2 linked regions of the Flavisolibacter tropicus genome follow. The protein of the gene in region 2 binds, or shares a complex with, the protein of the main gene of each other region. Links are inferred from orthologs where the notes say so. Each region holds a gene or a part of one and is shown on either strand. Other genes may lie near its edges. The genes, in order: accD and SY85_RS22595.

The links.
Region 1: the proteins of SY85_RS22595 (region 2) and accD are in contact, whole or in part, in a solved structure (PDB 8UXZ), measured with the Escherichia coli proteins. The link is inferred for Flavisolibacter tropicus from one-to-one orthologs.

Annotation. Positions count from the first base shown.
Region 1 is NZ_CP011390.1:1,025,356-1,035,628, reverse strand. Bases 2,649-5,479 are described here. They hold accD (acetyl-CoA carboxylase, carboxyltransferase subunit beta), read right to left. Parts: upstream 4,606-5,479; coding sequence 3,691-4,605; downstream 2,649-3,690. Other genes in these bases: bshB1 (bacillithiol biosynthesis deacetylase BshB1), read left to right, coding at 5,055-5,479; smpB (SsrA-binding protein SmpB), read right to left, coding at 3,193-3,627; SY85_RS04175 (hypothetical protein), read right to left, coding at 2,649-3,159. In the rest of the region: SY85_RS04180 (adenylate/guanylate cyclase domain-containing protein), read left to right, coding at 182-2,182; more of SY85_RS04175, read right to left, coding at 2,224-2,648; more of bshB1, read left to right, coding at 5,480-5,786; SY85_RS04155 (fatty acid desaturase family protein), read left to right, coding at 5,862-6,932; SY85_RS04150 (GNAT family N-acetyltransferase), read right to left, coding at 6,965-7,393; SY85_RS04145 (acyl-CoA dehydrogenase family protein), read left to right, coding at 7,664-8,818; SY85_RS04140 (YggS family pyridoxal phosphate-dependent enzyme), read left to right, coding at 8,968-9,636; SY85_RS04135 (hypothetical protein), read left to right, coding at 9,716-9,922.
Region 2 is NZ_CP011390.1:5,290,853-5,301,215, reverse strand. Bases 1-2,921 are described here. They hold SY85_RS22595 (acetyl-CoA carboxylase carboxyltransferase subunit alpha), read right to left. Parts: upstream 2,000-2,921; coding sequence 1,001-1,999; downstream 1-1,000. Other genes in these bases: SY85_RS22590 (LexA family transcriptional regulator), read right to left, coding at 2,373-2,921; dapA (4-hydroxy-tetrahydrodipicolinate synthase), read right to left, coding at 1-894. Outside these bases: more of SY85_RS22590, read right to left, coding at 2,922-3,110; SY85_RS22585 (hypothetical protein), read left to right, coding at 3,220-3,522; SY85_RS22580 (AAA family ATPase), read left to right, coding at 3,617-4,480; SY85_RS22575 (hypothetical protein), read left to right, coding at 4,455-4,949; SY85_RS22570 (hypothetical protein), read left to right, coding at 5,106-5,405; SY85_RS22565 (hypothetical protein), read left to right, coding at 5,615-6,256; SY85_RS22560 (hypothetical protein), read right to left, coding at 6,264-7,316; SY85_RS22555 (sensor histidine kinase), read right to left, coding at 7,573-8,910; SY85_RS22550 (HAMP domain-containing protein), read right to left, coding at 9,014-10,363. UniProt on the Escherichia coli protein: Component of the acetyl coenzyme A carboxylase (ACC) complex. First, biotin carboxylase catalyzes the carboxylation of biotin on its carrier protein (BCCP) and then the CO(2) group is transferred by the carboxyltransferase to acetyl-CoA to form malonyl-CoA.

The sequences.
Region 1 (10,273 bases), 4.3 Mb from region 2 along the record:
TTTGTGCAACTCTCTGATTTTTTGCACCTATATTGGTGGTTTCTTTTATTGCCATACAGTTAATTTCCCTCATTCTTGCTCTTCAGTTGCCTAACTATTTAGAATTTATGCAAGTAATTAATCCCTGCAATAGGTTAATGGATAAATACTGTCTAATTTTATTACGTTGAACTTAATTCCTATGAGTCAACACCGCCAATTAGCAGCCATACTGTTTACAGATATTGAGGGGTATACGGCTATCATGCAAAAAGATGAGCAGCAGGCTATCGCTTTAAAAGACCGTCATCGGGATGTACTACAAGCGAAGCATCGGGAATTTAATGGCAAGATCATTCAGTTTTATGGCGATGGAACACTGAGTATTTTTCAAAGTGTAATTGAAGCAGTACAGTGCGCCTTATCAATGCAACTATCATTGCGAAAGAATCTGTTTGTGCCTGTGCGGATGGGGCTGCATGTAGGCGATGTGATTATTGATAATGAAAATGTAGTAGGCGATGGTGTGAACCTTGCCTCACGCATTGAATCCTTAAGTATAGCAGGAAGTGTGTTATTGTCTGATAAGGTAAATGATGAGATTCAGAATCACCCGGATCTTAAAACAGTCTCCATAGGTATATATCAACTGAAGAATGTAAAACGAGAAGTTGAAGTGTTTGCTCTAGAGCACGATGGTTTAATTATACCCCCCAAAGACTCTTTATTGGGTAAGGCAGAGGTAAGTAAGAAGCAATCTCAGCGCAAACGTGAGGGGGTACAGGTACGGTTTAATAAGCCTATCAAGAGTTCACCTGAAAAAAGTATTGCTGTATTACCATTTGTAAACTTGAGTAATGATCCGGAACAGGAATACTTTGGAGATGGGGTAGCAGAGGAGATATTAAACTCACTAACACACATAAAAGAATTAAAGGTTGCTGGACGTAGTTCTTCCTTTCAATTTAATCAGCGAACAGTAGACCTTGACGAAGTGAAAGAGAAACTAGGGGTGAGCACCGTTTTGGAAGGAAGTGTGCGCAAACAAGGTAATCGATTAAGAATAACTGTGCAACTGGTCAATGTTGAAGATGGCTTTCATTTATGGTCTGAGAAATACGATCGGGATTTAGACGACATCTTTGCTATTCAGGATGAAATAGCAAGCGCTATATCGGAAAAGCTAAAAGTAACCTTACTTGACCTGGATACAATAACATCTTCCACAAAAATATATCGGCACAATCCACAGGCTTATGATCTTTATCTGAAAGGGCGTTTTTACATAAATAGGAGGGGTTCTGCTATTATGACGGGACTTAAGCATATTGAGCAGGCAATAGACATCGATCCCGACTTTGCATTAGCCCATGCTGGCTATGCCGATGGAAACTTATTGGCTGCCTTTTATGGTTTGATGCCGCCTCTGCAAGTATTATATAAAGCCAAAGAGTCGGCGGAAAAGGCCATTGAATTGAATCCTACTTTAAGTGAGGCTTATTGCTCCTTGGGAACATTTTACACATTTGAACGAAAATGGAAAGAAGCGGAGGGGTATTTTCAAAAGGCTATATCCCTCAATCCTAATTATCCCCAAGTTTACTATTGGTATGGATTGGATCTATTAGCATGGGTTATAGGCGATTTTGATGAAGCAGAGCAATATGGCCAGATGGCGTTGAAGTTAGACCCTTATAGTGCTATTACGCATGGCGCATTGGGAGCCATTCTATTCTCTGTGGGTAAATTTAAAGATGCTATAAAGGCTTGTAAGGCTGGTCTTGAATTAGATGCATATTCCTTCCTTTGTCGGCTTTATGAGGCAAATTCCTACATGTGCCTTGATCAATATGAAGAAGCTATCGTTGCCTATGAAAAAGCAATGAAAATATCCAACAGGCACCACTTTGCTCAAAACGGATTGATTGTAACCTATTGTAAAATGGGCAACCTGGAAAAAGCGCGAGCCTTGATGCATGACCTGAAAGAGCGGCAAGCAAAAGCTTATGTGCCTTATGGCTTTACGGGTATATCATCAGCATATTTGGGTGATGTTGATGAGGCCTTTGACTATTTTGAAAAAGCATTTGAAAATAAAGAGCCTGTTCTGCTGACATTAAAATACGAGCCCTATATACCAGAGAATATAAAAACAGATCCACGGTATACAAAGCTACTATCACGCATGGGGTTCCCCAATTAACTATTAATTTAAATAGTTAAGCTCATTAATAAAATGACTAGTTATTGATTTGGTTTTTTCTTCTTCTTAATACGAAGAACTCCATTTTGGCTGAGGTTACTGCTTAGACGAATCTCATGACGCTGACGTCCGTCATAAACAATCATAAGAGCTGTATTAGGAGGAATACTGCCTAGGTTGTCGGCAAACATGGCAATTTCATTAACCTCTTTCAGGGAGTCTAATTTTAAGTCCATATGTATTGCCTTTGTGCTTAATCGTTGGCTAGAAGCTAGCAGTTTATCATTAAAGAAAAGAGAAACAGAGTCGCCATCTACTTCACCATTATCGTATAAGTCTACACGAACAGAATCAGCTTCTACTTCAATTTCATCTAGTATCACATTTTCCCTTTGTTTGTAACGGTCATTTACTACAAAATTTGTAATGGGGCGTTGTAATACCACTGTCGATACCAATGTGTCAGTAGCAGAAGGCGACCATACCTGGTATGTTTCTTTAAATTGGCGCAATGCTGTTAAAATAGAGTCCTGGTTGTTGGCATCTTTATTCAACTGCAGGTCAAAAACAATCTCGGGGCATGTATAGCGATAGTTTTCCTTACTCACAAAGCGACCATTCAAATTTGAACCTGCACGTGCTACTCGTAAGTTAGCAATGAAATCCATTGGGCAATCTACTTCCATGCGGCTGTTAGAACCATGGTAAGTGATGGGAATATTGTATAAAGACAATTGGCGATCGTCGGCCGAATAACTGCCATTTGTTTTAAAACTGCGAAATGTATTACGAAAATAATAATTGACAATACCATTTACAGTATTGCCATTTTGGTTAATGATAAGTTCTACTAAGTAAGAATTTGCGCTTGTACCGGTACCCACATAAGCAACGCCATACCAATAGCCTGCTAAACTTGTTTGAGAGTTGGCCCAAAAAGAAGCGAATAAGAAAAGTGTTGTGATTAACTTTTTCATGCTATTAGCTATAACGATAGGTTGGTCTATAAATTATTTAATGTAGCGTTTTAATTCCCGCTCAGTATCACGCTGCTTAATGGTTTCACGCTTGTCGTGAAGCTTTTTACCTTTTGCCAGTCCTATTTCTAGTTTGGCTAGATTCTTATCTGTAAAGAAGATGCGCAGTGGAATTATAGTATATCCTTTTTCTTTGATCTTGGCATCCAGCTTTTTCAATTCTCTTTTTGTAAGCAAGAGTTTACGATCGCGTATTGGGTCATGATTGTTAACTGTCCCGTGCGAGTATTCGGAGATGTGCAGGGATTTGATCCAGAGTTCTCCTTTTTGAAATAGGCAATAACTATCATTGAAGCTCGCCCGGCCTGTACGTAACGACTTTACTTCTGTACCCAGCAATGAAATGCCAGCTACATATTTATCGTCAACATAGTATTCAAAGTAAGCCGAGCGGTTCTTAATTTCCATTTAGTTATTTAGGGTTTGAAATCTGAAGTTTACAATTGGGTCAATAACTTCAAATGGTTGTGTCTAGTTTTTGAAAAGCGTTACAACTTTCGCCAGCTTCTCTTTTAATTCCTTACGGTTTACAATGAAATCTAAGAAGCCGTGCTCTAAAATGAATTCACTACGCTGAAACCCTTCAGGCAGGTCTCTTTTGATAGTCTCTTTAATAACACGAGGTCCAGCGAAACCTATTAAAGCACCTGGTTCTGCAATATTTAAGTCGCCCAGCATACCGAAAGATGCTGAAATACCACCAAACGTAGGATCGGTTAATAAAGAGATATAAGGCAGTTTGGCATCTGATAATTGGGATAGTTTACCACTTGTTTTGGCTAACTGCATTAAGGAGAAGGCGCTTTCCATCATACGGGCGCCACCACTCTTAGAGATAACCATGTATGGCATATTGTTCTGAATACAGTAATCAACTGCCCGGCTGAATTTTTCACCCATAACACTACCTAATGAACCGCCGATAAAGCCAAAGTCCATACAGGCAATTACGATATCGTTTCCACCCACTTTACCTGTGGCTACACGCATGGAATCTTTTAGGTTGCTTTTTGACCAGGTTTCTTCCAAACGTTTTTGGTAAGGTTTTAAATCTGTAAAGCCTAAAAAGTCTTTTGAACGAATATTTTCAAATAACTCAGTGTATTCGTTGTCGTCAAACAATATCTCGTAGTATTCATGGCTTCCAATACGATGATGAAAACCGCAAGTAGGGCAGACAAACAATTGCTCGCGTAAATCATTTATGGTACAGATATAATTACACTCCGGACATTTGGTCCACAAACCCTCAGGAGTTTCCTTTCTTTCAGACGATGGAGTCGTAATACCTTTTGTTAATCGTTTAAACCAACTGGTTTTTGTTTCTTCTGTCTTTCCTTCTTCGCCAGCGAGGTTTGCGTCAAAATCCTCAAATTGTTTGGACATTCGATCAATGTTTATTTCAGGCACAAATATAGGCGTTCATTTGTACATAGGACTATGATGTGTATTGGTTATTGGCTGGCAGTTGAAAGAAGGGAACTGGGTATTGGGAATTAAGGATGGGAAAGAAATGTCAGGATAGCTCCATTGTAAGGACTTGGGAACAATTGGTCTGCCTTTTCATCTCTAAAAGGCTAGATGAAAAGGTGAAATGTAAATGTAGTCTACTTTACTGTCAGGAAACTTAAATTTTCTGGGTGATTAAAATCAGGAATGCTTTGGGACTTAATTATTCGAGTGACCTAATGGTTTAATAGGCAATTGCTTGTGAACGTCAGAAGATTAGGGAGGTTTGGATTCTTCCGCCATTTATAAAGAAAGGTAAATGTTAATCCCCCTTGTAACTCGGGCGTTACTGTTTATCTTGCAGCCTCTTTAAAGATTGGCAATTCATGAAATTGGATGTATTAGCTATTGGCGCACACCCTGATGATGTGGAGTTGGGCTGTTCCGGTGTATTGATCAAGGAAGTAAATAGTGGTAGAAAAGTTGGTATCATAGACTTAACAGAAGGAGAGTTGGGTACCCGTGGCACCGTGGCAACCCGTTACCAAGAGGCTGCTGATGCTGCTAAAATCATAGGCGCGCATGTACGCGAGAATCTTAAAATGAGGGATGGCTTCTTTGTAAATGATGAAGCTCACCAAATGAAGGTGATTCGTATGTTGCGCAAATATCAACCCGAAATTGTCATCGGAAACATACTTGAAGATCGTCACCCCGATCATGGCAAAGGTGGACAACTTATCTATGACGCCTGTTTTTTATCTGGTTTGCGACAGGTAAAAACTTATGATGACAATGGTAAGGAGCAGGAGAAATGGCGTCCTAAATACTTGCTTCATTATATTCAAGACCGTTTTTACGAACCTGATGTGATTGTAGATATCAGCGATGTGTGGGAGCAACGGCTTGATTCGATCAAGGCTTATAAAACACAGTTTTTTGACCCAAACAGCTCTGAGCCTCAGACTTATATATCTAGTCCTGAGTTTTTAGAAGCTGTTACAGCAAGGGCTCGACTTTTAGGTAAACGGATTGGTGTGCAATTTGCGGAAGGCTTTCTTTCCAAAAAAAGCATTGGCATTTCAAGTCTAGATGCACTGGTGCTTCAGGAAACTTAACAACCAAGCCTATTCCCTTTCTATGAAAGTGAACATAAATATTTTATTTAAAAACAACTTATCTGCGTATTTGTAATGGCAACACCGAAATTCTCAAACGTAAAGCACTCTTTTCATTCAGAGTTAAAAAAACGTATTAACCAGTATTTTCAGCAAACTGGTAAAAAGTCTACAGGTGGAGTAGCTCTTTCTCTTAAAGCCATTCTTTTGGTTTCGGCTTTCATTTTTATGTATATACATCTGGTGTTTTTCACTCCGCCAGTTTTTTGGGCCATAGTAGAATGTGTAATCTTTGCAGGTTCAATTGCTGCCATAGGCTTTAATATCATGCACGATGGGGCTCATGGTAGTTTTAGTAAGTACAAATGGGTAAATGAGCTGGCTGCTTTTTCTTTAGAGGTATTAGGTGGAAGTTCTTTTATGTGGAATATGAAGCATAATGTAATTCACCATGCCTATACTAATATTGATGGTATTGACGATGATATAGACATTCAGCCTTGGATGCGCATGAGTTCTACACAGCCGAAATATGGTTTCCATAAATATCAGCATCGCTATTTCTGGGTATTATATGCCATGTTGTATGTGCTTTGGGTGTTTGTGCTGGACTTTCAAAAGTATTTTAAGCAACGTGTAGGATCTATGCCTTTGAAGAAGATGAGCTTTTACGATCATCTTGTTTTTTGGGGCTTTAAATTGTTGTATGTGTTTTTGTTTATTGGTTTGCCAATCTATGAAGTTGGTTTTATTTCATGGTTAGTTGGATTCTTAATAACTACGCTGGTAGCAGGTTTTGTTATAAGTATAGTATTCCAATTGGCACATACCGTGGAGCATACTCATTTCCCGATGCCAGATGCAGAGACTGGCAAACTGGATGATGAGTGGGCTATTCACCAGTTAAAGACTACCGCCAACTTTGCACCTCGTAACAGAGTTATTAGCTGGTTCGTAGGCGGTTTGAACTTTCAGATTGAACACCATTTATTTCCTAAAATTTCTCATATTCATTACCCAGCTATTAGTAAAATCATTAAGCAAACATGTGCTGAGTATGATGTTCCTTATATTGAATATCCAAAGATGATACATGCGGTAGCTTCACATGTTTCATTTTTAAAACAAATGGGTAGAGCAGCGTAGAGAAAATAAATTGAATTGTTGAAAAAGGAGCTTTATAGCTCCTTTTTCATTTTATGGTGTGGAATATTAACCTCTTTAAAGCCCTCTCCATCTATTTGATAGCCTTGTTTTTCGTAAAAGGGCAGAACTACGTCTCTCGCGTTCATAAACAATGTTTTATAACCCATTTCCTTTGCTTTGGCTTCTGCGAATGTAATAATTGATGCACCTATGCCACTTCGTTGAATAGTTTGTTTAACTGCCATCTGGCGAAGCTGAATGCTATTGTTGATGCTGGGAGTGAGAATACAGCAACCAATTACCTGATCGTTCTCAAAGGCGGCAATCAAGTTATCCAGGCTTTCTTTTTCTGGGTTAATATAGGATCTGGGTATGCCAATTGGATCAAGCAAAACCTCCATTCTGAGATTGATCATTTGCTCATAGGCGGGTGAATTGGAAGAAATTATCTGAATATCCATGAGGCAAAAATAGGATGCAGCGAGAAAAAGGGGAGAGGGATTGAAAGAGGGAGAAAATAAAGGTTTGGGGCCTAAAATGTGGCCTTTAATCAATTTTACTCAAATCTATAAACTAAATGCTGTATTTATTCAAATAATGGCTCCAAATCTGCTTGATTGGCTTTGTTATTTTATTCATAAGTGATTGATTTGTAATGGGTTTAAGAGGGGCTATTTGGGCATTTACAATCAGCCGTCTTTTCCATTACATTTGCGCCACAAATAATACTCATGAACTTCCAACTAAGCGAAGAACATTTAATGATTCAGCGGGCCGCCCGCGATTTCGCACAAAACGAATGCTTGCCAGGTGTAATTGAACGTGATGAGAAACAACAATTTCCTCGTGAACAAATTATGAAACTGGCCGAACTAGGTTTCCTAGGAATGATGGTTGATCCTAAATATGGTGGTAGTGGCTTAGACACAATAAGCTATGTACTTGCCATGGAGGAGATTTCTAAAGTAGATGCCAGTGTTAGCGTATGCATGAGCGTTAACAATAGCTTGGTATGTTACGGGTTAGAAGCATATGGCTCTGAAGAGCAAAAACAAAAATACCTGACGCCCTTGGCACATGGTTTAAAAGATGGCGAACTGTATACTGGAGCTTTCCTATTAAGTGAGCCTGAGGCAGGAAGCGATGCTACTTCACAAAGAACTACTGCAGAAGATAAAGGTGATTATTATTTATTGAATGGTACTAAAAACTGGATCACCAATGGGGGGACAGCTTCTGTATATCTAGTTATTGCTCAAACCAATCCAGAGTTGGGTCCTAAAGGTATCAATGTATTAATTGTAGAGAAAAACTGGCCGGGTGTAGTAGTGGCAGCCAAAGAGAATAAACTGGGTATTCGCGCATCAGATACGCACACTATTTTGTTCAATGATGTAAAAGTGCCAAAAGAGAACAGAATCGGTGAAGATGGCTTTGGTTTTAAGTTTGCTATGAAGACGTTAGCTGGCGGACGAATTGGTATTGCTTCTCAGGCGCTAGGTATTGCTAGTGGCGCATACGAGTTAGCGTTAGCTTATTCTAAAACGCGTAAAGCTTTTGGAACTGAAATAGCCAACCATCAGGTTATTGCCTTCAAATTGGCAGATATGGCTACTAAAATTGAGGCCTCACGCTTATTGTGTTTGCGTGCGGCATTTGAAAAAGATCAGATGAAGGATTATACCCTTAGTTCTTCAATGGCCAAAGTATTTGCTTCAGAAACCGCAATGTGGACTACAACTGAAGCAGTACAAATACATGGTGGCTATGGCTTTGTAAAAGAATACCATGTAGAGCGTTTGATGCGCGATGCTAAGATTACGCAGATCTATGAAGGAACTTCTGAGGTACAGCGTATTGTAATAAGCCGAACGATATTGAAGTAATAGAAATTAACTTGAAAGTAAAAGCGCTCCAAGAGGAGCGCTTTTTTATTTAGCGTATCAGCTTTCAAGGCTATTGATCTATCATAAGATGATTCTAAGAAACAGAATGGATATGGTGCCTACCTTTGATAGTAAGCAATAGAAAGAAAATGTTGGTTAATAAGAATACATACCAAGAGATTGGTAAAGACTTAAATCAGAAAAATGTTACGCTTGTAGCAGTATCCAAAACAAAGCCTGTAGAAGCAATACAGGAATTGTATGAATTAGGACAACGTGATTTTGGAGAAAACTATGTACAGGAACTGATAGATAAACAGTCGAAAATGCCATCTGATATTCGCTGGCATTTTATTGGACATTTACAATCAAACAAGGTTAAATATATAGCTCCGTTTGTACACTTGATTCATGGAGTGGATAGCTATAAACTATTGAAGGAAATTAATAAGCAAGGAGAAAAGCAAGGTCGTGTAATTGATGTGTTGATGCAAATACACATAGCCCAAGAAGAAACGAAGTTTGGCCTGGATAGTAAAGAATTGGAAGAAGTAATTACCCAATCAGGTATAGATCAATTAAAGAATGTACGCATTCGGGGTTTGATGGGAATGGCCTCTTTTAGTGATGATCAAACGTTAGTGCGGCGAGAATTTCAATATTTACGAAGTCTGTTTAATAAATATAACAGTAATCTACCCATGTTTACTATTCTTTCCATGGGAATGAGCGGTGATTATCAGTTAGCAGTGGAAGAAGGGAGCACAATGGTCAGAATTGGGAGTTTACTCTTCGGAGCCAGGAATTATCAGCAATAAACACTTGAAAGTTTGATTAAAACGGCTTATGGTGCAGATTTGGCATATTTTTTTAAACATGGGTATATAAAAGGAAGTTATGAAAAAAGCCTATTTATCTGTAGTGGCGGCTTTGGTAAGTGCTATTACATTTGCCCAGGAGAAAAAAGGAGAGCTTGATGTAAACATTAATTCCAATGGTGGACATAATAATTGGTATGCATCTCCGTTAGTGTGGATTGTTGGTGCTGCTATATTTATTTTATTATTAGTAGCCTTGTTACGTGGCGGTCGTTCAGCTGATTAAACTTTATCACATTATATATCAGTCAAAAGCCTTGCAAACAGCAAGGCTTTATTATTATTCTAATACTTTATTGAACAGTAAATGCCACAAAAAAATGGCTTTAAAGCCATTTTAATATAGAAACTGCACCACAATGTATTTATTAATTAGCGCCCCATATTCCGAAACCAAAACTGAACCTTACGAATATTGTTACGACTTGTAGCCAATATACTTTCCTCGCTTGGACGCGTTATTATTAAAAGGTAGCAGATTACTATAATCAGCATTATGAAAAACCACACTGGAAACATATCACTTCGTTTTATACTCTATAAATTTCAAACACTGTTCCAATGAACAATCATCAGG
Region 2 (10,363 bases):
AATTCCTTTTTGGCGAAGTGATTCCAGGTACTCTTTCACTTGCTCATAAATGCGATCGCTTAGTGGAACCAAAGGCAAACGCAGGTTGTTTTCAATGATACCTAGTTCGGTTAAAAATGCTTTCACACCAGCCGGATTGTTTTCAGCAAACAGCAGGTCATAACCTGACAACAATTTATTATTCAGAGAACGCGCTGTAACGTAATCATTTTCTAAAGCGGCATTTACCATACCAGTAAAGTCTTTAGGGAAGCAGTTAGCAGCCACACTGATCACACCATCCATACCACAGGCTATCTGGGCCAGGGTTAAATTATCATCACCGCTCACTACCATAAAGTCCTGTGGCGTATCACGCAATAGCTGCATACACTGCCCCATATTGCCACTAGCTTCTTTAATACCGTCAATGTTCTCAAAATCATTAGCCAGGCGCACCACGGTTGCAGGTGCTATATTACTGCCTGTACGACCAGGAACATTGTATAAAAGAATAGGCCGGTTGGTTGCCTGGGCCATTGCTCGGTAATGCTGATAAATTCCTTCTTGGGAAGGTTTGTTATAATAGGGGCTGGCAGATAGGATAGCCGCCGCTTTTTCAATTGGAAATGCTTCCAATTCTTTTACCACCTCGTTAGTATTGTTACCACCAATACCAATCACTACAGGCACACGATCAGCAACAGTTGAAAAAGTAGCCTGAACAACCTCTTGCTTTTCTTCTTTTGACAAGGTAGGAGTCTCACCTGTAGTACCCAAGGTTACCACATACTGCACCCCACCTTCTATAACGAAATTGATTAGCTTTTGCAGGCTATCAAAATCAACAGAGCCATCTGCTTGAAACGGTGTTACCAATGCCACACCCGTTCCTCTTAAAATATCTCTAACCATGAGTATTTATAAAGTTTCTTAGTGTCAATAATGCATCGTGAATTGTGAATCGGCAATCGAAAATGAATTTCTAAATTCACGATTGCCGTTTCCCGGATCCCGATAACTATGCTTCTTCTCCAGGAATTTCCAAAGCCGCCTCTTCCCAGAAGCCCATACGGCCGAATTTATCAATACGCTGATTAATGCGCTCTTCAGTAGGAATGGCTTTCAGCTCTTTTAAAACATTAATTAAATGGTTCTTCAAAATCTGGGCAGCCACATCGTAGTTCCAGTGCGCACCACCAGCTGGTTCAGGAATAATATCATCTACCAGTCCAAAGCCTTTCATGTGATCGGCTGTCAGACGCAGCTGCTCGGCAGCTACTTCTTTTTTATCCCAGCTTCTCCATAAGATTGAAGAACAGCTTTCAGGAGAAATTACCGTATACCAGGTGTTCTCCATCATATATACGCGGTCGCCCACGCCTATACCCAGTGCACCACCAGAGGCGCCTTCTCCAATAATTACGACAATTACCGGCACCTTCAGGCGTATCATTTCATAAATATTGCGGGCAATAGCTTCCCCTTGTCCACGCTCTTCTGCTTCCAGGCCCGGATAGGCACCCGGTGTATCAATTAAGGCAACAATGGGTTTGTTGAACTTTTCGGCCAGGCGCATCAGGCGTAGCGCTTTGCGGTACCCCTCAGGATTGGCCATACCAAAGTTTCGCAGCTGACGCGTCTTGGTATTGATCCCTTTCTGCTGACCAATGAACATTACGGTTTCTCCATTTAGCTGGGCAAATCCACCCACCATGGCTTTATCGTCCTTCACATTGCGGTCGCCATACAGCTCCACAAAGTTTTCAGTCATTTTCTCAATATACTTCAAGGTATAGGGGCGATCCGGATGACGGCTTAATTGCACCCTTTGCCAGCTGGTCAGGTTTTGCGTTATCTGTTGACGACGCTCCAATATTTGCTCTTCCAGTTTGGCAATTTGCTCAGAATAATCAATTTTCTTTTGCTCAGCGGCGTGTTTCAGACGTTCAATCTCATCGATCAAATCCTTAATAGGCTTCTCAAAATCCAGGAACTGTCTGTTTGCATTAGATGGCATAGGCAAGTATCAATAGTGGCGCTAAAATTAAGCAGCTTTAGGGAATTGTTAATTTGTTATTTGAAAATTAGTGTCACACAGAGGCGCCGGGGGCGCAGGGAAGGGTTTCGCACAGAGAAAAGGAGATCAGGTTTCACGCAAAGGCGATAAGATTAAAAGACACCAAGAAATGAAGGGCTGACTATAAATGAAAAGCACTCCCTAATTGAAGTGCTTTTCATTTATCAATTTATTCTCTCTTTATTGAACATTGATCGTTGAGAATTGAGCATTGAACATTCCCTCCCTTCTTCCTTCATCATTCCTTGTTCCTTGTTCATTATTCCTTCCTCCTAATCCATTAATCTCCCCAAATCCTGGTTTTGACCATCCCTTATGCCGTAATCTTAAATTCCCTTGGCTGCGGTACGCGAGAGCGTATGTGGCGGCGGAATGTCCAAACCTGCTTGATATCGTCTACAAGGATACGCATTTGTGGAGCTACGTCTTCGTTGTCCGAGATCAGTACCCATTCTTTATCATTAAGCTGGTAAACGCGTTTCACCAACAGCTGTTCCCCGGTTAATATGATATATACGCTAAAATTGCGGATATCGGGCCAGTCTTCATGCGGCAACATCGTAGCCAGGATAAGATCGCCAGCAAACAAGGTAGGCTCCATGCTTTCCCCGTCTACTTCAAAATAGCTCCAAACAGCTCCTGTAGGGTTCACTCCAGGAGGCAAAGAGTATTTTTCTAAGGTATCTAAATAATCCGTTTGCTCATAAGCCTTTACGTAGCCCGCCTGCGCCTTAATACCAACCAGGGGCACTTCCAACTGGCGCACCTCTTTCTTCTGCTCTCTGCGCTCTAAGTAGTAAGGCAGGTTACGCGTTTTAGAATGCGCCGTACCAAAAATTTGCACATCGCTAACAATTGAATGTGAATAATCTTCACTTTTTCGCTCCTCTATGAAGTTATTAATGAGCAATTTCGTGGCCTTACTCACGCCACACTTGCCTTTCTCCATTTTATTGACCAATTCACGTGTTATGCCCAATGCAGTAGCAAATTCCTCTTGGGTAAGGTTATACAACTGCCTGATATTCTTTATGTTATACTCAGTTTTCATATGTGTTAACCAATTGTGAATTTAAATGTGAATATTATGTGGATAATGTGAAATTATGTAACTTTATTATTCACAAATTTAGTGTATTTATTCACAAATCCAAGTGGTTATGCATAAGCTCAAAAAGGAATTCATTTTTCACTATCCACTTAAGCATAAAGTGGTGAAGGACCTGAAGATCGTAACAGAACATGTGGGTGATTTAGTGATCGAAGGCATCGGTTATTTCAATCCTTCTGCCAGCCCTATTGATGTTTTTGACCGCTATACCGTAGACATTGAGTTTATCAGATGGAACGGTACAGATATAAAACCAGTACTGGAAGTGACCGGCGTACTGGAAGATCTAGAAGAAGCCGCCATCCGCTACTTCGCCAACCAGTTGGAGAATAGCATGAACAAGGCTGCGTAAAAATGAGCAATGAATAATGAGTGATGAACAAATCAGTCACTCATTACTGATTACTCATCATTCATCACACGAGTACGATTAAATACGATATACAATGGAATTAAGAAAAGCAACACGAAAGAAAGCCAAGATCCGCTTAGGACTATCTGCAGTATCTGGCGCTGGTAAAACCTATAGTGCCATACAAATTGCAAAAGGCCTTTGTGGCGATCTGGGCAAGGTAGCTGTTATTGACACCGAAAATGGCAGCGCCGACCTGTATGCACACTTGGGCAACTTCAATGTACTGCCACTAACGGCGCCGTTTACACCAGAACGTTATATTGAAGCAATTCGCACCTGCGAAAAAGCAGGTATGGAAGTAATTATTGTCGACAGCATCTCGCACGAATGGGATGGTAAAGGTGGATGTTTAGAAATTGTAGAAAGCCTTGGCGGTAAGTACCAGGACTGGGCTAAGGTAACACCTCGCCACCAGGCATTTTTAGAGGCAATCCTGCACAGCCCATCGCATATCATTACTACGGTGCGCCGCAAACAGGATTACGAGATGACTAAAGACAACAATGGACGCGTTAAGGTTGAAAAGAGTGGCTTGAAAGAAATTACCAGGGAAGGCTTTGAGTATGAGCTGACCATCAACCTGGAAATGGATACCAAACACAACGCCTGGACAAGTAAAGATCGCACAGGACTGTTCATCGATAAGCCAGCTTTTGTTCCTTCAGAAAAAACCGGTGAAATAATAGCAAAATGGTGTGAGCAGGGTGAAGAAGTGTTCAACTCGGTAAAACCCGGCAGCGCCTGGTACGACAAGGTGGAACAGTGCAGCACACAAAAAGAATTGGTAGAACTGTATAACAAGAACAAAGTAGAAATCGATACCAATCCGCTGTTACAACAATTAATTACTAACCGTAGATCACAAATCAATGGTAAGACACTTAGCGCAGCATAATCCTGCCCAGGCGGGACTTCCTTCCATACAGGAAGGGCTGAACAAAAAACAAATACGCGACCTGGCTGATAACTCCGTGGAGCATGTACTGGAAAACGGTAACGTGTTTCAGGTGGCCGAAGCCTTAGCGGCAATGGATGAATTTGTAAAGACCATGCGGAAAGATGAACGTTACATTCATTTCCTGCGCGATGAATTAGTAAAACATCATGGCAGGCTGATTACCACTAGCGGAGCCAAGATTGAAATGTGTGAGGCCGGTGTTAACTACGACTACAGCAACAATGACGAATGGAACCAACTGGAAGCACAGATCCAGGCTTTACAAGAACAAAAGAAAGTGTTAGAAGAACGTTTACGTAGCGTTGCTCCCGGCAGAATTGGCGTAGACCATGAGACAGGCGAAGTGATTGAAGGAGCTTTTAAATCATCCAGGTCGACGTATCGAATAACGCTGGAACGAGGCTAACTAAAGGAAATCGTGAGACGTCAAACGTCAAACGTGAACCTATGATAAACCGTTAGTTTTTTATTAAGCTAGTCTTGAAACATTAAACGAGAGCGACACTACAATTGACCCTTTTCACGTCTCACGTTTGACGTTTCACAATCCGACCCACTAACCATGAAAAACACAAAAGCTATGACACCAACCATTTATAAAGAATGTGCCGCTATTATTAAAGAGCTAGTGGGTCATGAATATCTATACTTCGATCATGCCATTGAAATAAAAGTAACCCCTCACTCCCTCCCTTTTGCTGCATGGGCGGTAGCAGTAAGTCCCAAAGACGACATCTATGTAATGGATAGCGACTCCGAGTGGCACCAATTAGAAATGGAAGACGATAATGCCGCTCTAGTCATAGGCAGCTTGTACCAACGCCTCCGCATGATGAGCGTGCAGTACAGAAAAGCGAGCTAAGACGGTGAGTGGTCAGTGGTGAATGGTGAGTAGGGATTCGTGAGAAGTGAAACGCCAAACGTGAGCATCTTACCTATCAGTTAACCTGCTTCTCCACAAAACAACCTAGAAGCATTAAATGAGAGTTACGTTATAAGCGATCTTCTTTCACGTCTCACATTTGACGTTTCACGATCCTACTCTTCAAATAATGAAAACACTACTACACAATGATCAAGAAAATAAATTATAAAACCACAGGCAAAGTAGCGCAGCCGGCTTCTGATAAGCCAAAGGCCAAACGCACATCCTCCCGCCTGTTCACATCAACGGTAGAATATACCATGATAGCGAACCTGGTTAGCCAGCAATACCAGACAGACAACGCCGTACGCTATGATGCCTTGCTGGCTATACCATTTGAAGATCGTATACCGGGCTTGATCTTAAAGTATGGTAACAAGACCATGCATAAACTTTTAACAATGATCTTAAAAGAGTTTATTGCATCCTTAGGCTTTCCGCGCTACAAGCAGCCTACTGACACACAAGTAAGTGTATTGGCTTGCGAGATCATGCTTTCTTCTTATGAAGACTTCCTGGCACTAGAAGATGTGATTCTCTTTTTACAACGCGCTAAAGTCAATCACTATGGAGCCATTAAAACACTGGTAAATACAACAGCGATTTTACAGTTGCTGGAACGCTATCGTCAGGCCCGCCATCAGGCATACCTGAAACTGAAAGAACAACAAGAATTGGAATTGAAACAAATAGGACCGGTAGCACGCATTGCTCCAGAGCCTACACAACTCAACGATTTGTTTCACCAGGGCGTGGTTGTAGATATGACAAAGAAAATGAGCGGCTAAGGCTTCTTTACCGAGAGGCCGTAGCCGACTTCTCTTTTTCCGGTATTATGATAATCGTAGACACATAGATTTTCTTATCCTGCTGTATCTGTGTATCAGAACTTACTACACTCGTCTTCTGGTAACGTCCATCACTACAATTCAAACAGTTCAGGACCACACCCACCTTGGTAAAATCAATCCTCCCATGGTTCTTTGGCGCCAACATTCCCTCTTGCTCTTGCCCCCAACTATAGAAGTTTATAGGGCCCTCATTCAATGCTTGCAATTCCCTCAATGTCATACCAGAGTAAATGCCTTGCCGGGAATGCCAGAGATTATGTTCTATTGATAAATTGGTCTGTGCCGTATTTGTGGTTTGCAACTGTCCACCTATTAGAATAAAGGCGGTATTGCTATAGTTTGCCTCATCATCCCAGATAAAAATGACCTGCTTATTGGAGTTGGGAAACAAAACAGTGCACTTATTAGTATCCGTGTCCGAATAGTAAAAGACATCTTTTTTTACAGCATCCGCTCCAAATACATAGGATAGATATTCATGAGAAGGAATAGACAACAAATCTTCCGCAAACTGAATATCCTTGGCTTTGGGCAATTCTTTACGTTCAATAATAAAGGTATAAAGGGGAACACTATCCCTTATTTCCACAGTGGAATAAGCCCTTAAGTTTCCCTGCTGCATCATTACACCTTCATCACTTGTAGTAGCGGAATTGGCTAAAGAGTGAAATCCAACGGCAGCTAATTGTTGCTTTAAGGCCTCGCGCTCCCCTTGCGATGAAGTCTGATAATGAATACTAAACTTCCCGTTAGTTGATCCATATGCTATAGACCGTATTGTTGAATCACCCTTCTTAATCTTTTGAACATAATTACTAATAGACACACTTTCCTGTGGAGCATAATAGTCTCGCCTGAAGTCTTTTTTGGCAATGTGATTATCAAACTTATTGGCAGAATAGCTTGTAAAATCAATTAAATCTTTTATGCTAAACTGCTGACTATTAGCAAACGGACTAATTATTAGGAATATATAAAAAAGGTAAAAAGGCCTCATACGTCACTGTTTAAGTTGACAACCGTATAGCACATTAGGCACTACACGTACTTGACATCTATTTCCGGGTCGGTATTTTGCCTTTCTTAGGAATTAGGGAGGATGGCTACATAGGAGAAAGAAAAATGTTGGTTGTTCCAGATGGGATTCAAAACAATATAGCAAACAAAAATAACACCACCTATAGCAAAGCAGCAAGCTCTGCCGTAAGTGGTGTTAGTTCAATACATCCTAAATAAAGGATGCGCATTTATTTCTACGCTTGGTGCGCAGCTAATTGGTTGGAAACAGTGCTATTCTGCTCAAGACCGGCCCAATCTTTTTTTGGCAATGTTATTATAAATGTTGCGCCTTCATTCAGCTTGCCATCTGCTGCTATTTGGCCGCTATGCTTTTCCACTATCTTTTTACAGATAGAGAGACCAATGCCTGTTCCTTCAAATTCATGATAACTGTGAAGGCGTTTAAACACTACAAATATCTCTTCTGCATACCTAGCATCAAACCCTATCCCATTATCCTTAATGTATAACCGGTAAAAGGAATTTGGCTGAGCGCCATTCGTAAGGCTATTTGAATTGACCTGCTTAATCACCTCACTATAAATACTTATAGTAGGTTGTACATCTTTCTTGCTAAACTTCAACGAATTACTGATCAGGTTTTGAAAGAGTTGATGCAACAAACTGGGCACCCCCCATACAACGGGCAAGTCAGTGGCCTGTACACGAGCTTCTTTTTTTCTGACATCCATTTCCATATCATTAAGCACATTGGCCAACACTTCGTTCAGGTTAACCTTCCGAAACTCATCAACATTATTAGCATGTCTTGAAAACTGCAATAGATCGTTAATGAGCTTTTGCATTCGGTTAGAGGCATTAATGATCTTATCCAGACTGTTTTGAACATCAGGCTCTACCTGCCCTTTCAGTTTCATATTTACCACATCGCTAAAGATCAGGATCTTACGGAGCGGCTCTTGCAAATCGTGCGAAGCCACATAAGCAAAGCGGTCTAATTCTTCATTGATCGCTTTCAGCTCGGTGTTATTCATCAGCAACTGCTCGTTCAGTAAATGGATCTTCTCTTCATTTATGCGTCGCTCTTCAATTTCTTTTTCCAGGTCCAGATTTGCGGCCATCAGTTTCCGCTCCTGAATCATCAATTGGTGTGTTTTCCGGTACAGGTCAACAAACACACTAACCTTAAAACGCAACAGCTCAGGATTGATAGGTTTGTAAATGAAGTCTACAGCCCCCATCTTATAACCCTCAAACATATACTCTTCATCATGGTTGTGCGCCGTTATGAAGATGATAGGAATATGCTTTAGTTTTTCACGAGCATAGATCAAGCTGGCCGTTTCAAAACCATTCATTTCCGGCATTTGCACATCCATAAGGATAAGGGTAAAGTCCTGCTCGGTGAGCAAAACTTTTAATGCTGCCCTGCCAGAATTGGCCTTTCGGATCTGGTAGCCATCCCTATCCAATATGGTTTCAATAGAGAACAGGTTATCTTCCCGGTCATCTACTACCAGTATCTTGATTGGATTTTTATTAGTAAGATCTTCTGTCTTGATAGTTTCCATTTACAAGGTATTACGTGAAAGAAACCCACAGTCCATAGACGACTGTCAACAGTAGAAATTTTGCTGTGGACTGTCGCCTGTTGCCCGTGGACTCAAACTTCACTTATTTATAAAGCCACACACGCATCAACGATAGTAGCTGATCAATTTTTACAGGCTTAGTGATGTAATCAGATGCACCCGCCTCAATACACTTCTCACGGTCTCCTTTCATCGCCTTAGCCGTTACTGCTATTATTGGCAGCTTCGTATTCTTATGCTCCCTACGAATCTTCTGTGTGGTTTCATATCCATCCATTTCCGGCATCATAATGTCCATGAGTACAATATCTATAGTGTCGTTCTCCATTAAGATATTGATCGCCTCTTGTCCACTTTCTGCTGTAATGGCATTAATGTTATACCGTTCAAAGGCTGTGGTCAACGCAAACAGGTTACGCACATCATCATCCACTACCAGTACATTTTTACCTATCAATACATCTTCACGAGAGCGCAGATTCTCAATGATTTTACGTTTCTCAGAAAGCAGGTTCTTATGATCCAGATGCAAGTGCATCACCGTTTCTTCTAACAACAGTTCCAGCGACTGCACGTCCTTCAGCAAGATGCGATTGGCATACTGCTTCAGCTGCGTCTTTTCTTTTGGAGAAAAGTCTTTAGCCGAGTAGATCAACACCGGCGTCATCTGCACTTTCTTCAATGAGTTGATCTGTGTTACAAAATCCAGTCCACCAATATCAGGGAGCATGAAGTCGACAATGATACAGTCATACTCTTTCTCTTTAATCAATTCTAATGCCTGCGTACCTGTGCTGGCAATTTCAATATCTATCTCCTCACCATTATCCAGGATCTTGGCGATTTGCGATGAATCCAGCTCATTGTCTTCTACCAGTAAGAGATTCTTCGGCTTATGATCCCTATACCGAACCATATCACTGAACAACACCTGCAATGCCTCATTTTTCAATGGCTTCTGGTGGAAGCTTCTGGCACCGCGTTGCATAGCCAGTAAGCGATTCTCTTCACCAGAGATCAGGTGAATAGGAATATGACGGAAGTTAATATCGTTCTTGAACAGATCAAGGATTCTCCATCCACTGGCATCTGGCAGTTTCACATCAAGCGTTACTGCTATCGGTGTAAACTTATTGGCCAGGTCAAAGACTTCGCCAAAGGATGTAGCCACAACCACTTTCAGATTAAACTCGTGCGCTTTCTCGATCATGATCTTTCCAAACCGCAGATCATCTTCAACAACCAGCACTACAGAGTCGCCCATATTTATGTTATGGCGATCATCACCGGTTTCATTGATGATTTCACTAACTACTTCCAAATCTCTTGTTTCTGGCAGCTTTACCGTTTGTACAGTCTGGATGGTCTCTTCATTATCGCTGGCTACCTGGTACTCACTAATGGTCAAAGTATTTGTTAATGAGCTTTGCTT